4 regions of the Alkalihalophilus pseudofirmus genome follow, and region 3 is predicted to be linked to each of the others. Evidence: riboswitches for the same ligand, from Rfam matches in the RefSeq annotation. Region 3 holds a riboswitch; each other region holds the start of a gene.
The links. Region 3 has a riboswitch for thiamine pyrophosphate ahead of thiE (thiamine phosphate synthase). Riboswitches for the same ligand answer to the same signal wherever they lie in the genome.
Positions count from the first base shown of each region.

Region 1: linked by a shared signal. The riboswitch ahead of thiT (energy-coupled thiamine transporter ThiT) and the one ahead of thiE (thiamine phosphate synthase) in region 3 are both predicted to bind thiamine pyrophosphate.
Region 2: linked by a shared signal. The riboswitch ahead of thiC (phosphomethylpyrimidine synthase ThiC) and the one ahead of thiE (thiamine phosphate synthase) in region 3 are both predicted to bind thiamine pyrophosphate.
Region 4: linked by a shared signal. The riboswitch ahead of PQ478_RS05340 (acetylornithine deacetylase) and the one ahead of thiE (thiamine phosphate synthase) in region 3 are both predicted to bind thiamine pyrophosphate.

Region 1 is NZ_CP117835.1:531,508-534,654, forward strand. Features, by position in the region: gene PQ478_RS02715 (amidase family protein) at 1-1,367, shown strand, start outside; TPP riboswitch at 1,432-1,535, shown strand; gene thiT (energy-coupled thiamine transporter ThiT) at 1,599-2,162, shown strand; gene PQ478_RS02725 (Glu/Leu/Phe/Val family dehydrogenase) at 2,275-3,147, shown strand, end outside.
Region 2 is NZ_CP117835.1:3,979,187-3,982,333, forward strand. Features, by position in the region: gene PQ478_RS20680 (cytochrome P450) at 1-90, shown strand, start outside; gene PQ478_RS20685 (flavin reductase family protein) at 247-738, opposite strand; gene PQ478_RS20690 (oxidoreductase) at 803-1,468, opposite strand; TPP riboswitch at 1,597-1,711, shown strand; gene thiC (phosphomethylpyrimidine synthase ThiC) at 1,853-3,147, shown strand, end outside.
Region 3 is NZ_CP117835.1:1,200,037-1,203,183, reverse strand. Features, by position in the region: gene PQ478_RS06195 (thiazole synthase) at 1-610, opposite strand, end outside; gene thiS (sulfur carrier protein ThiS) at 616-813, opposite strand; gene thiE (thiamine phosphate synthase) at 841-1,458, opposite strand; TPP riboswitch at 1,537-1,645, opposite strand; gene PQ478_RS06180 (YqgU-like beta propeller domain-containing protein) at 1,721-2,827, opposite strand; gene aspA (aspartate ammonia-lyase) at 3,062-3,147, opposite strand, start outside.
Region 4 is NZ_CP117835.1:1,041,478-1,044,624, forward strand. Features, by position in the region: gene tenA (thiaminase II) at 1-369, opposite strand, end outside; gene PQ478_RS05340 (acetylornithine deacetylase) at 407-1,681, opposite strand; TPP riboswitch at 1,808-1,908, opposite strand; gene PQ478_RS05345 (HU family DNA-binding protein) at 2,063-2,335, opposite strand; gene pssA (CDP-diacylglycerol--serine O-phosphatidyltransferase) at 2,629-3,147, opposite strand, start outside.

The DNA.
Region 1 (3,147 bases), 670 kb from region 3:
CAGTTGAACTTACCCGATATTATTTGGCTCGAATCGCAGCTTATGATCAAAAACTTTCTTCCGTCTTAGAGGTTAATCCTGATGCGCTGCATATTGCAGCGGCACTTGATGCAGAAAGAACGCGAACCGGCAAAAGGAGTATGCTGCATGGGATTCCTATCTTACTGAAAGATAATATTGACACGAAAGATAAACTGCATACGAGTGCAGGAGCGCTTGTATTAGAACATTCCTATGCAAAAAAGGACGCTTTTCTTGTTAAGAGATTACGTGAAGCAGGAGCCGTTATTTTAGGGAAAACGAACATGTCAGAGTGGGCCTATTTTATGTCGAGCGAAAATATGCCAAGTGGATATAGTTCAAGAGGGGGGCAGACTGAAAATCCTTATGGAATAGGGAGATTTGATGTAGGCGGCTCAAGTTCAGGATCTGGTTCAGCAATTGCTGCAAACTTTGCGGTTGCAGCAGTAGGAACGGAGACTTCGGGTTCAATTTTAAGTCCCTCTAGTCAAAATAGTATTGTAGGAATTAAACCGACAGTAGGCTTAATTTCAAGATCAGGCATTATCCCGCTTTCACACACGCAAGATACGGCAGGCCCTATGGCAAGAACTGTGAGAGACGCTGTTTATTTATTATGCGGTATGATGGGTAAAGACGATGAGGACCTCATTACATCAGTATGCCCTTTTCAACCAAATCAGCTGTTAAAGGCGTTGAATAACAGCAGTTTACATGAGAAGCGTATAGGTGTTATCCGTGAACATGTGATGGACCTTTTGGGAGAAGAGAAGAGGGAGGTATATGAGACAGCAATAAAACAACTATCCCGCGGTGGGGCAAATGTAATTGAAGATGTGAACATACCTTCTAGTACAAGAAAGTGGTCTTATAACGTTTTAACCTATGAATTTAAAGCAAATGTAAATAAGTATCTCTCAGAGCTTGATTCATCTATGTCTGTCCGTACACTTACTGATATTATCGAGTGGAATGAGAATCATCACGAGAAAGCGTTAAAGTACGGACAGTCATTACTTATTGAGGCAGATAAGACTTCTGGCAAGCTAACAGAAAAAGACTACCTAAAAGCACTGAATGAGGATGCATATTTTTCAGCAACAGAAGGAATAGATGCGGTTTTAAGAGAACATCAACTAGATGTCATCGTGTTTCCAAATAATTTAGGGGCAGCCATCCCTGCTAAAGCCGGCTATCCTTCAATAACTGTACCAGCGGGTTACACAGAGTCAGGTGAACCAGTTGGGATAACATTTACCGCTAAAGCGTGGCAAGAGCCATTATTAATTGAGATCGCAGAAGCATTTGAGAAGCTGACGAAGGCAAGAAAACCGCCATTACTATAATCTGTGTATCGCTAAATGTTACTGTTTATGCTAGACTAAACACTAGATTGCAAAAATAATTTAATAGTTCCACTAGGGGTGTCAGTTTGTCTGACTGAGAGAGGGGAGCCTCAACTCTTATAACCTGATCTAGCTTGTACTAGCGTAGGGAAGTGGTGGCACATTCTATTTAACATTGAATAACTATGTGTACATGACATCCCCTCCGTGGAAACGAAAGGGGATTTTTTTATGAATCGTGAACGTTTAACGATTATGATTGAAATAGCTGTTATGGCAGGACTTGCACTTGTCTTAAGCTTTGTTAAATTTGGCGCGCTATGGGCGATGGGCGGTTCGATCTCTCTTGTGATGGTTCCTATCTTTCTTCTAGCCTTCCGCCGAGGATTAAAAGTTGGACTGTTAACAGGCCTCCTCGTTGGTTTACTAGGGCTCGTAACAGGACCGACAATTGTCCATCCTGTTCAGTTGGTGCTCGACTATCCGCTTGCTTTTATGGTGTTAGGATTTGCGGGGCTATTTGCTTCAAGGCAGGCAGTTCCTAAATTAAGCTATATAGTTCTTGGTTTAGTGTTAGCTACTGTATTGCGTTTCTTAAGTCATTTTGCTTCCGGGGTCATTTGGTTTGGCCAATATGCACCGGATGGAATGAACCCAAGTGTCTATTCTTTTCTATATAACCTTTCGTACCTGCTTCCGGAAATGCTCATTACCTTGGCCATCATTTTATTTTTGGCAAGGTCTTACTCACAATTTTTTAAAGCAGGTAAAACAAGTACAGGGTTATCATCTTAATAATTATCAGACCTCCCGAATTTTGGGAGGTCTTTTTTGTGGTTAAGAAAGGGTTTTCCAGCCAGCATTTAGGGAATAAGTAGTATAGAAGCAGATTTTGGGAGGGGATAATGTGAAGCGAACTGAAACACAAGCCTTAATTGAAACGGTGATGAGTGACTTAGCTGAGCGCAGCAGTTTTTTAGGCATTGAAGATGATGAAAAGAGAAGATTCGTTTGTGGATCGGCAAAAGAAATCCTAAAAACAACGGATAAAGTAATTAAAAGCTACATACGAGTATCTACTGAGAAAGATGGTATTGTGCGGATTCCGGCATACCGGGTGCAGCACAATAATATTAGCGGCTTCTATAAAGGCGGTATTCGTTTTAGTGAATTTGTCAATGAAGCAGAAGTTGAAAATCTAGCTATACTTATGACCTTGAAAAATGCCTTGCACAGACTTCCGTACGGCGGGGCAAAAGGCGGAGTTCATGTAGACCCGCGCAAATTCACAGATAAAGAATTAAACTTAATTAGTAAAAAATATGTCCAGCGTTTTTCTCGTGATATTGGCCCAAATCATGATATCCCGGCACCAGACTTGGGCACAAATGAGAAAATTGTTGATTGGATGGTAGGAGAATTCAAGACAATCCACCCAGGTGAACCGTATTTAGGATCATTCACAGGGAAAAGCGTAGAGAATGGCGGAGCACGTGGAAGACGGGAAGCGACGGGAAGAGGGACCTTTTTAAGTTATTCTTGGCTTCTAGATCAATGGTCAGGCACTCACGCAAACGGAACAGATATTAATCGTCATAAACAATGGGATACTTTAAAAACATTGAGACAGCAGGCAGAAGATGGAAAGGCCATTCGTGTCGCTGTCCAAGGCTTTGGTAACGTGGGAGGAGTGGCAGCTCTTGAAGCTTACCAATATATGAAATATAATCATCAAGTAGTTGCGGTATCTGATCGTTTTACTACTCTCTATCATGAAGAT
Region 2 (3,147 bases), 1.3 Mb from region 3:
ACAAGCAGCCAACAAAAAGTAACACCACAGCCCCTTATCACACTTCGGCCTAAAGGCGGGCTCATGATGAAGGTTGAGAAGAGGAAGTAAAAAGTCAGAAATAGAAGAGGCAAATTTTTTTCATAGACTTGATTCATTCGATTTGCTCTATTATTATTTACGGGGAGGATCCTCCTTTTTAATGTTTGTTTTCAGACACTAACATCATATCGGGGGAATCCTCTTCATTTTTATTAAAGTATCTTTTTATTTTAAAAAATCTTTATGCCCTACTCTATCATCAAGCTTCACATACCTCGATCTCCCTAGATATAAAGGAATTGAAAGTTGTTTTAAATTTGGCAGCCCATTACTCAAAAAGAGAGCCTCATCTCGGTAAAAGCCCACAAGTTCGGCGACAAAAAAATCATGGTCTCCATATGTCTTAACATCAACCGTCTCACATTCATACGCAACATAGGCCTCTTTTAAAATAGGAGCTCCCGTTGCCTCACCTTCAATAAAAGATTGGGTTGATAGTTTATCTGTATCAGCTCCTGAGGTCACCCCTGCTTTTTGAATAACTTCCGCCTTCTCAAACGGTAGAAAGTTTATCGCGAATTTCCCTGCTTTCTTCAACAACTGGTATGAATACCTTTCTCGTCCAATACTTACCCCGTACATAGGAGGCTCATAAGAAATATAAGTATGCCATCCACATGCCATTATATTATGTTCCTCTTCAACTGCCACCGTCACTAGCGCGCCACCATGCCAGGATAACTATGCATGACCGTTTTATCTAGCCGCTCTAACATTTACTTCACTCCTCTCTCCCAGCCTTTTCAATCTCATTTGATTGAAGAATCACTGTACCTGTACTTCTATTTTCTGACGCCTGTTTAACCATTGCCCGTGCAACCACCACGTCTTCAATTCCTCTATACTTTCTAAGCGGGCCCAACAAGAGAGGCTTCATCACTTTCACTGCATGCTCACCCATCTTTTCCCCAAAGCGAAATTCTTCACGATTGCCTAACAAAAGAGAAGGTCTGAAGATATCCACATGTGGATAACCTACTTTCTTCACTGCCTCTTCCATTTCGCCTTTTACTCTGCTGTAAAAAACCTGTGACTCTGAGTCTGCTCCTATCGCAGAGATAACAAGTAAACGCGAAGCCCCTTTCTCCCTCGCTATCCTGGCAACTTTAATCGGATATTCATAATCAACTTTTTTAAACGCTTCTTTTGTTTTAGCTTTTTTAATCGTGGTTCCGATACAAATGAATACATCGTCTACTGCTGGAATATCGTCGTCTTCTAAAGTATCAAAGTTTACCGTATGAACGATTTGTTTAGGGTTTGATTTATCCACAGATCTGCGGACTAGTAAATGTACTTCTTTGTATTCCTTCGACTGAGATAATTGGTTGACAACTTGCTTTCCTACAAGCCCTGTTGCCCCAAGTATTAATGCACGACGGTTCATTTTGAAGTCACTCCTTTGAACACCATTATAATGATTCTGTTTGAAAAGAGCGAAAATTTGACTTGATCTTCCAAACTTTCTCATGTTAGGATTTGGTTTGTAAGAGATTTTGTTTTAAAGAACTTAATAGCATTAACTAGGGGTGTCCAACGAGCTGGGCTGAGAGAAAAACGCGTTGAAGTTTTTTAACCCTTCGGACCTGATCTGGCTCATACCAGCGTAGGGAAGTTAGAGACTCCTAAGTATTTACATGTCTATTTGACTACTTCTACATAGTATAAGCCGGGCCCAAATCTATCATTTGGACTCGGCTTTTTATGTACTCCCCTATCCTTTTTATGTACCGATCTCGTCCTCCATATCACAAGCAGAGGAGAGAAAAAGATGTCTGATACGATGCAAAAAAACTTATCAATCATGTCCCAATTTCCAGAAAGTAAAAAAGTGTATGTGAGAGGTTCAAGAGAAGACCTTAAAGTCCCTATGAGAGAGATTTCCTTATCCAACACAACCGGTTCATTCGGTGAGGAACAAAATCCCCCGCTTCGTGTTTACGATACAAGCGGACCTTATACTGACCCACAGCACACGGTGGAGCTAGATAAGGGGCTCCCCCCGCTTCGGAGCAATTGGATTTTTGAACGCGGTGATGTAGAAACCTATTCCGGGCGAAAAGTGTGTGCAATGGATAATGGGTATAAAAGTGAGAATGATCCTAGAGCGTCCTATCAAGAATTTCCTCGCCAAAGCCTGACAGCCGTTAGAGCGAAAGCAGGAAATAATGTCACACAGCTTCATTATGCGAAAAAAGGTATGATTACGCCGGAGATGGAGTTTGTCGCGATCAGAGAGCAGGTCTCACCAGAGTTTGTACGGGAGGAAATTGCTCTTGGTCGTGCCATTATTCCAAACAATATTAATCATCCAGAATCAGAGCCGATGATCATCGGCAGAAATTTCCACGTGAAAATAAATGCAAATATCGGCAACTCTGCCGTTACTTCCTCTATTGAAAAAGAAGTAGAAAAGATGACTTGGGCGACCAGATGGGGTGCCGATACAATCATGGACCTCTCAACAGGCTCTGATATTCATAAAACGAGAGAATGGATTATTCGAAATGCGGCTGTTCCTGTAGGGACTGTTCCTATTTATCAAGCTCTAGAAAAGGTGAATGGGATCGCTGAAAATTTAACATGGGAGATTTACCGGGATACATTAATTGAGCAGGCAGAACAAGGTGTGGATTACTTTACGATTCATGCAGGAGTCCTGCTGCGCTATGTTCCTCTGACAGCTAAACGCATGACCGGCATCGTTTCACGAGGTGGATCCATTATGGCTCAGTGGTGCTTATACCATCATCAAGAGAACTTTCTCTACACTCATTTTGAAGAAATCTGCGACATTATGAAAACCTATGATATCGCCTTTTCACTAGGTGACGGGCTGAGACCTGGATCAATTGCTGATGCCAATGATGACGCACAGTTTGCTGAGCTTGAAACACTAGGTGAACTGACTAAGACAGCCTTTAATCATGATGTGCAAGTGATGGTTGAGGGGCCCGGCCATGTACCGATGCACTTAATTAAAGAAAATATGGATAAACAGCTTGAGACATGCAATGAAGCACCCTTTTATACCCTTGGCCCGCTTACAACAGATATCGCACCAGG
Region 3 (3,147 bases):
CAACCCCAAGCTCCATTACTTCAACGATATCTTTTGCAGATCCTAAGCCAGCATCTACAATAATCGGCACGTTAGAGTCTTCTGCTATTAAGCCAATATTGTACGGATTTAATACACCAAGCCCTGTACCAATCGGCGCACCTCCAGGCATAACGGCAGCTGCCCCAGCCTCTTCTAATTTACGGCATAAAATGGGATCATCTGATGTATAAGGAAGCACAACAAAACCCTCATTTGCCAACGTTTCTGTCGCCTTTAGTGTTTCGATAGGATCAGGAAGCAATGTTTTTTCATCTGCACTAATTTCCACTTTGATCCAGTTACTGATCCCTGATGCCTTCGCTAGTCTTGCAATGCGGATTGCTTCTTCTGCATTACTAGCTCCTGATGTGTTCGGAAGATAAGTAAATGAATCTTGATCTAGATGCTGCAGGATCGCATCCTCACTCGGAGCATCTAAATTCACACGGCGAATCGCAAATGTTAATACTTCCGCTTCTGATACTCGGATTGCTTCATTTTGAACAAATGGATTGGGATAACGCCCCGTCCCAAGAAAAAATCTTGATGATAATTCTTTACCAGCTATGACTAACTTTGATGATTTCATTGTCATCATCCTCCTCCAACAAAATGCACTAATTCAATCTTCATACCTTCTTCTACTTTCGTCTCGGCCCAACTGTCTCGGTCAATGATCTCCCCGTTAACCTCAGTTACGACCAGATGCTTTTCTAATTGATAATGCGTTACTACATCAAGCAGCGTGTCAGCTTGAATCGTTTCCTTTTCACCATTAATGATTAATTCCATCTGTCTGCCTCCTTCCTTTCTGTAAGATTACTTGAGGATTTCAATAAATTTTTCGCACGTCCCTTTAACATCATCTGCTCCGACAATCTCACTGATCATACAGACACGCGTGGCACCTGCAGCTAATACTTGATCGACATTGTGCAGCTTGATCCCGCCGATTGCTACAAACGGAATTGTGATTTCATTGGCCACTTGTTGAATGTATTGGGTTGTCACAGGATCTACTACATCTTCTTTACTTTTTGTTTCAAAAATTGGACCGACTCCAATATAGTCTGCTCCACCTGCTTCAGCCGCACGGGCTTCTTCGATTTTATGCGTAGAAATACCAATGATTTTGTCTGGACCCATCACTTTTCTCGCTTCAGCCAGGGGAAGATCGTCTTGTCCTACATGAATACCGTCTGCATCTACAGCAAGCGCTACATCTATATGGTCATTTACGATAAATGTTACATCGTGTTTCTTTGTTAATTCACGTAATGCTTGAGCTTTTTTAAGCACATCAATTTTTTTACTTTTTTTATCTCTTAATTGAATAATATCGACTCCGCCTAAAATAGCTTCTTCCATTACTTCAATTAAGTCACGTCCCTGATGAAATTCTTCTCCGGTAATCGCGTATAGTTTAAAATCTTTCATTCTATTCACCCCTATATGATTTCAGCATATAAAAAGCCGTATCCCAAAAACGCATGGGACACGGCTACATATGATTCACTCATTTGCAGTCGACTTCCCTACGCTGGTACGAACCAGATCAGGTACAAGGGTAAAAGGAAACTACCTTTTTCTCAGCCTGCTTAAGCGGGCACCCCTAGCCTTCTACAGCTTTTTATTTAGTTGATTACACCCCTATTATGACAGAGTGCATAAAAATTGCAATGATTTAACGGGAGCTTTCTTAAAATAGGGTTACCTTCTCCTTATTTTTAAGCTCCATCACTTCCTCGAGCCTATTACCAATCAGCATTTTCCCTCCATTTGGGGAGAGCTTAATTGGCAAATGATCTTCAAGCTCGGTAATGCTTACCTCAGCATTCGTTCTTGGATTGTATTTCAATAAATTGTAGCCATCTTCGTAACTGAAATAGTCTCCGCTGTACTTTGGTCGTAAATAATAAAAGTCCCCTTCATCCGAGTCGTACATATGAAAGGGAATCCACCACAAATCAGAATACGTATTTAAAATCGGCATCTCAAGTTCACTTATTTCTTCTGCACCTTCTGATTTAAATGTATACGTTGTATACAGTTCATACATGGAGTCAACTGAAACCTCGAGCTGAGTGTGATCACTATAAGACATAAAAGTAATAAGCGGCTTTTCCATTTCTTCAGCCTCACCTGTACCTAGATCATATAAAACAAGCGGTGCCTCATAATTAGGTGCTGCAGCGTCCCAATTTAAGTAGGCAATTTGAGTTTCATTTACCCATTGGAAATACGTTTGCGGGATTTCTATTGCGGTCACTGTCTGTTCATCGACATTGACATGAAACACGTCAAAATTCCAATCAGGCAAATACGTAATGAGCATCATCTCACTAGGCTTGTAAGGATTCCAATATACTGTATAACTATCCCCAAAGTGTTGAAGCTCTAGCTGTCTATTTCCTTCTGCATCAATCACATACATTGAGGATTGGTCAAATTCATCATACGTAACAATTGAAAATAACGTAAGGTCCTCGTTCCCTTCCACCTCTGTAATCCACTCTTCCGTTTCAAAGAAAGGTTCCTCAAGGCCAGAATAAAGATGATATTTTTTCAAGGTAGATAATTGGTCTTTCTCCTCAACATATAAAATTGTATCTTCATCAAACCACTCACTAATCATTGCTATACCGTTTGATTCTTGGATGGGTTTTATCGTATCACTCTGAAAATAAGAGGAGGACGCAGCGGGCTTTGGTGTTAAATTAACAGTGGATTCGGGCAGGGGCTGACTTTCACGGGAACAACCAGCCAAAAGAACTACAAACAACAAAATAATAATCAAACGCCGCATATTCCCCCTCCTTTCTTTCTAGTATTTTCACATTATCGCATGGGATTGATGGAACAACAATAATCTTAGAGCATTATTTTGTGATTTATGTAGGAATTTTTTTCATTTTCTATCCAATTAAATTCTAACCTCTACTTAATTAGACGTTTATTCAAGTAAAAAGTTTCACAAAACGCATTAACGAAATAAAAAAAACACATTACCACCTAAAAAGGGATAATGTGTTTTTTAGATTTAGCCGTAAATAAACCTTGCTCCTGCAATTCCTGGATTCGTCATTTCTTTAGGATCGAGAATTTCATTTAGTTCTTCTTCTGTTA
Region 4 (3,147 bases), 160 kb from region 3:
GCCTCGCTCAGAAACACTTAACATATAACTGCTGTAGGCTAATGTCATCGGTGCAGCTTGGGTAGCTTCTAACTCTTCAGCCGAGATCCCAAGTCTCTCTGCATATTGCCTGTGAAGGTCCATCTCAATGTTTAATGTGGCGTCAAGCATTTTGGCAAATAGGGCCATATTTTTAAGTGAAGTTGCTTTCATACTTGCAAGCGCAAATAGTCTGGCGTAATCAATTAGGTAGACATAATCTTGTTTCATAAAAAACTTAAATTTCTCAATATCAAGTGTCCCGTCCCCGATTCCTTTTACAAACGGATGGTTGTGACTAGCCTCCCAAATGGGTAGGGAATTTTGATGTAAACGTGCTGAAAATGACATGTACAAGTCCTCCTTTTTATTGTACGTTTTATAAACGCTATTGACTTTCTTTATAACACCATTCATAGATGAACGTTAAAATCGTTTTCGTATAATCAAGAAGCTGATCAATGGATAGTTCTTCATTTACAGCATGGGCATGGATTAACTCGCCAGGACCATAGATGACGGTTGGAATACCAGCATCTCCAAGCCACCCTCCGTCTGTCACTGTAGAAGACATTCCGACTTTTGTTTTAACACCAAACGTTTTATGATGAGTGGATTCTAAAAGCTTCAACCCATCCCACTCCAAATCTATTGGAAGGGCAGGGAAGATTTCACCCCGGTCTTCAATCATTGAAGTACCGCCCCAACGGAAAATAGGAGGGTGTTCTTTTAACCAAGGGTCACCAGCTGCAACGGCAAGTAAATGTTCTTCAATCTCACGGGTGACCTCTTGATACGTTTCATCAGGATAATAGTGCACTGTAATCCAAAGCGAGCATTCATCAGCTATAAATGCCGCATGACGGCCGCCCTCAATCACAGCTGGGTTGATTGTATTCATACCGCTTGGGAAACCAGGGTATGACTTTGTGATGGCCCAATGACGCTCAAGCTCGCTAAGACCTTGAATTAACTTAGTCATTTTTTCAATTGCACTCGCACCATAGAGTCCGCCGCCAGCATGAATCATATTGCGTCTCAGTCCGTCATGGAACGTTTTTGGGCTTTTCACGGTTACCCAGCCTGTAATGACTCCGCCTTGCCCGTGAATCTCGCAATTACTCGTATCAGCTACAATCGCAAAATCTGCACGGTAGCCCCGGTCGCAGCATTCTTTTGTACCAGCTTCACCGACTTCTTCACCAATGACCGATTCAATCGTCAGATCACCTGGAAGTTCTATACCTGCTTCATGGAGAAGTTTTGCTGCAAACAGGCAGGCAGCCAGACCGCCTTTCATGTCTGCCGTTCCGCGTCCGTACACCTTTCGTCCTTCTTTAGTCAATTTAAAAGGGGGGTAGGTCCAGTTTTCGTCTTTGGAAACGGAAGCTACATCTACATGTCCGTTTAAGAGTAAACTGCGGTGGTGAGCAGAAGCTGTCCCTTTTTTAACAGCTACGACATTTGGGTCATTAGGGTAAACATCCCACATATCAATATCAAAGCCCGCATCGGCAAGGTAGTGAGCGATAAAGTCCTGTGCTTCTTTCGTATTTCTAGCTGGGGGGCTTTCCGTTTGATATTCTACTAGCTGCTGCAACAGGCAGATTAGTTCTTCTTCTCTTTCCTCAACACGTTCAATAAGTTCTGCAATAGATTTCATGTTCTCACTCCTTTAAAGCAAATAAAAAACCACTTCTATAAAAGAAGTGGCTGATAGACGTCATATGTACAGGAAAACCTTGCTGTATGCAATCTCGCTGAACACAGCTGGAGTTACAACTGAGAATAGACGCTCTCACCACTTCCCTCCGCTAGTATTATCTAGATCAGGTAATAGGGTTAAGGCTTGCACCTTTCTCAGCAATAATTGCACCCCTAGTGGTCTGGCTATTTAATTATGTTATTTAAATATGAATCTGAAAATATGATTCTGAAACTACTTTCAAATTATCATACTTTTTTTAAGGTTACAATATTAAATGTGTTATAACTCTTTGAAAAAAGCGAAGAGGAGTACTCTTCGCTTTTACTTTTGACGTTATTAGTTTACAGCGTCTTTTAATTGTTTACCTGGCTTAAATGCTGGGTTCTTTGTTGCTGGGATTTCAATTTCTTGGCCAGTTTGCGGGTTACGGCCTTTACGTGCAGAACGCTCACGTACTTCAAAGCTTCCGAAACCTACTAGCTGAACTTTACCACCTTCAACAAGTGCGTTAGTGATGCTGTCAAATACAGCGTCTACTGCTTTAGAAGCATCTTTCTTAGAAAGGTCTGCCTGCTCTGATACTGAATTAATTAGATCTGTTTTGTTCATGAAAAAAACTCCCTTTCATACCTTGTTTTGAAAAACGATAGATAAACTCTTATAGAATGTGAATCTATCTTCGTTTGTTCGATTGGATTTAATAGCTGTCCCAACAAGCTAAAATAACCTGCAACTCAAATTTACTCATTAAACCCCAGTGGTGTCAAGACTTTGGGGGTAAATTCAAGCATTTAAAGTCAATTTTTCCACTCTTTTTGACATTTCGACAGCAAAAAAGCGTAGATTCCCTAATTTTGATACGAAAAAAGCTCAAGCAGTCGCTTTGAGCTTTATCCTTTATTCTACATCTTACGCACTTTAAATGAGCTGACCATAAGCAAGGCAAGGATCATCGTAATGAACATAAAACTATATGCTTCTAGAAATGGAACTAATAGAGATGAAAATGTTAAGATACATCCTGCAGCTGTGATAGGAAGGCCAACAAAGAAGCCATGACTTTCCGTTACATTAAAGCGAGCTAAACGTATCGCTCCGCAAATAATAAAGATAATCGCGAAAATGGCCCCGACTGAGCCGAATTCATGTAAAACAGCTTGATGAATCAATAAAGCTGGTGCGACTCCAAAAGAGACAATATCACTCAGTGAGTCTAGTTGTTTTCCAAATTCAGACGTAGATTGAAAGCGTCTTGCTGCTGCTCCGTCAAGTCGGTCACATACCGCTGCAATTGTAATAAATAACAATCCCATTCTAAGTTCGTTTTGCAGAACGAAGATGATTGAGAGAGCACCTAATCCAAGGTTCATAAGTGTTAATATATTTGCAATTTGACCTTTCATTTTCTTCACCGTCTGATC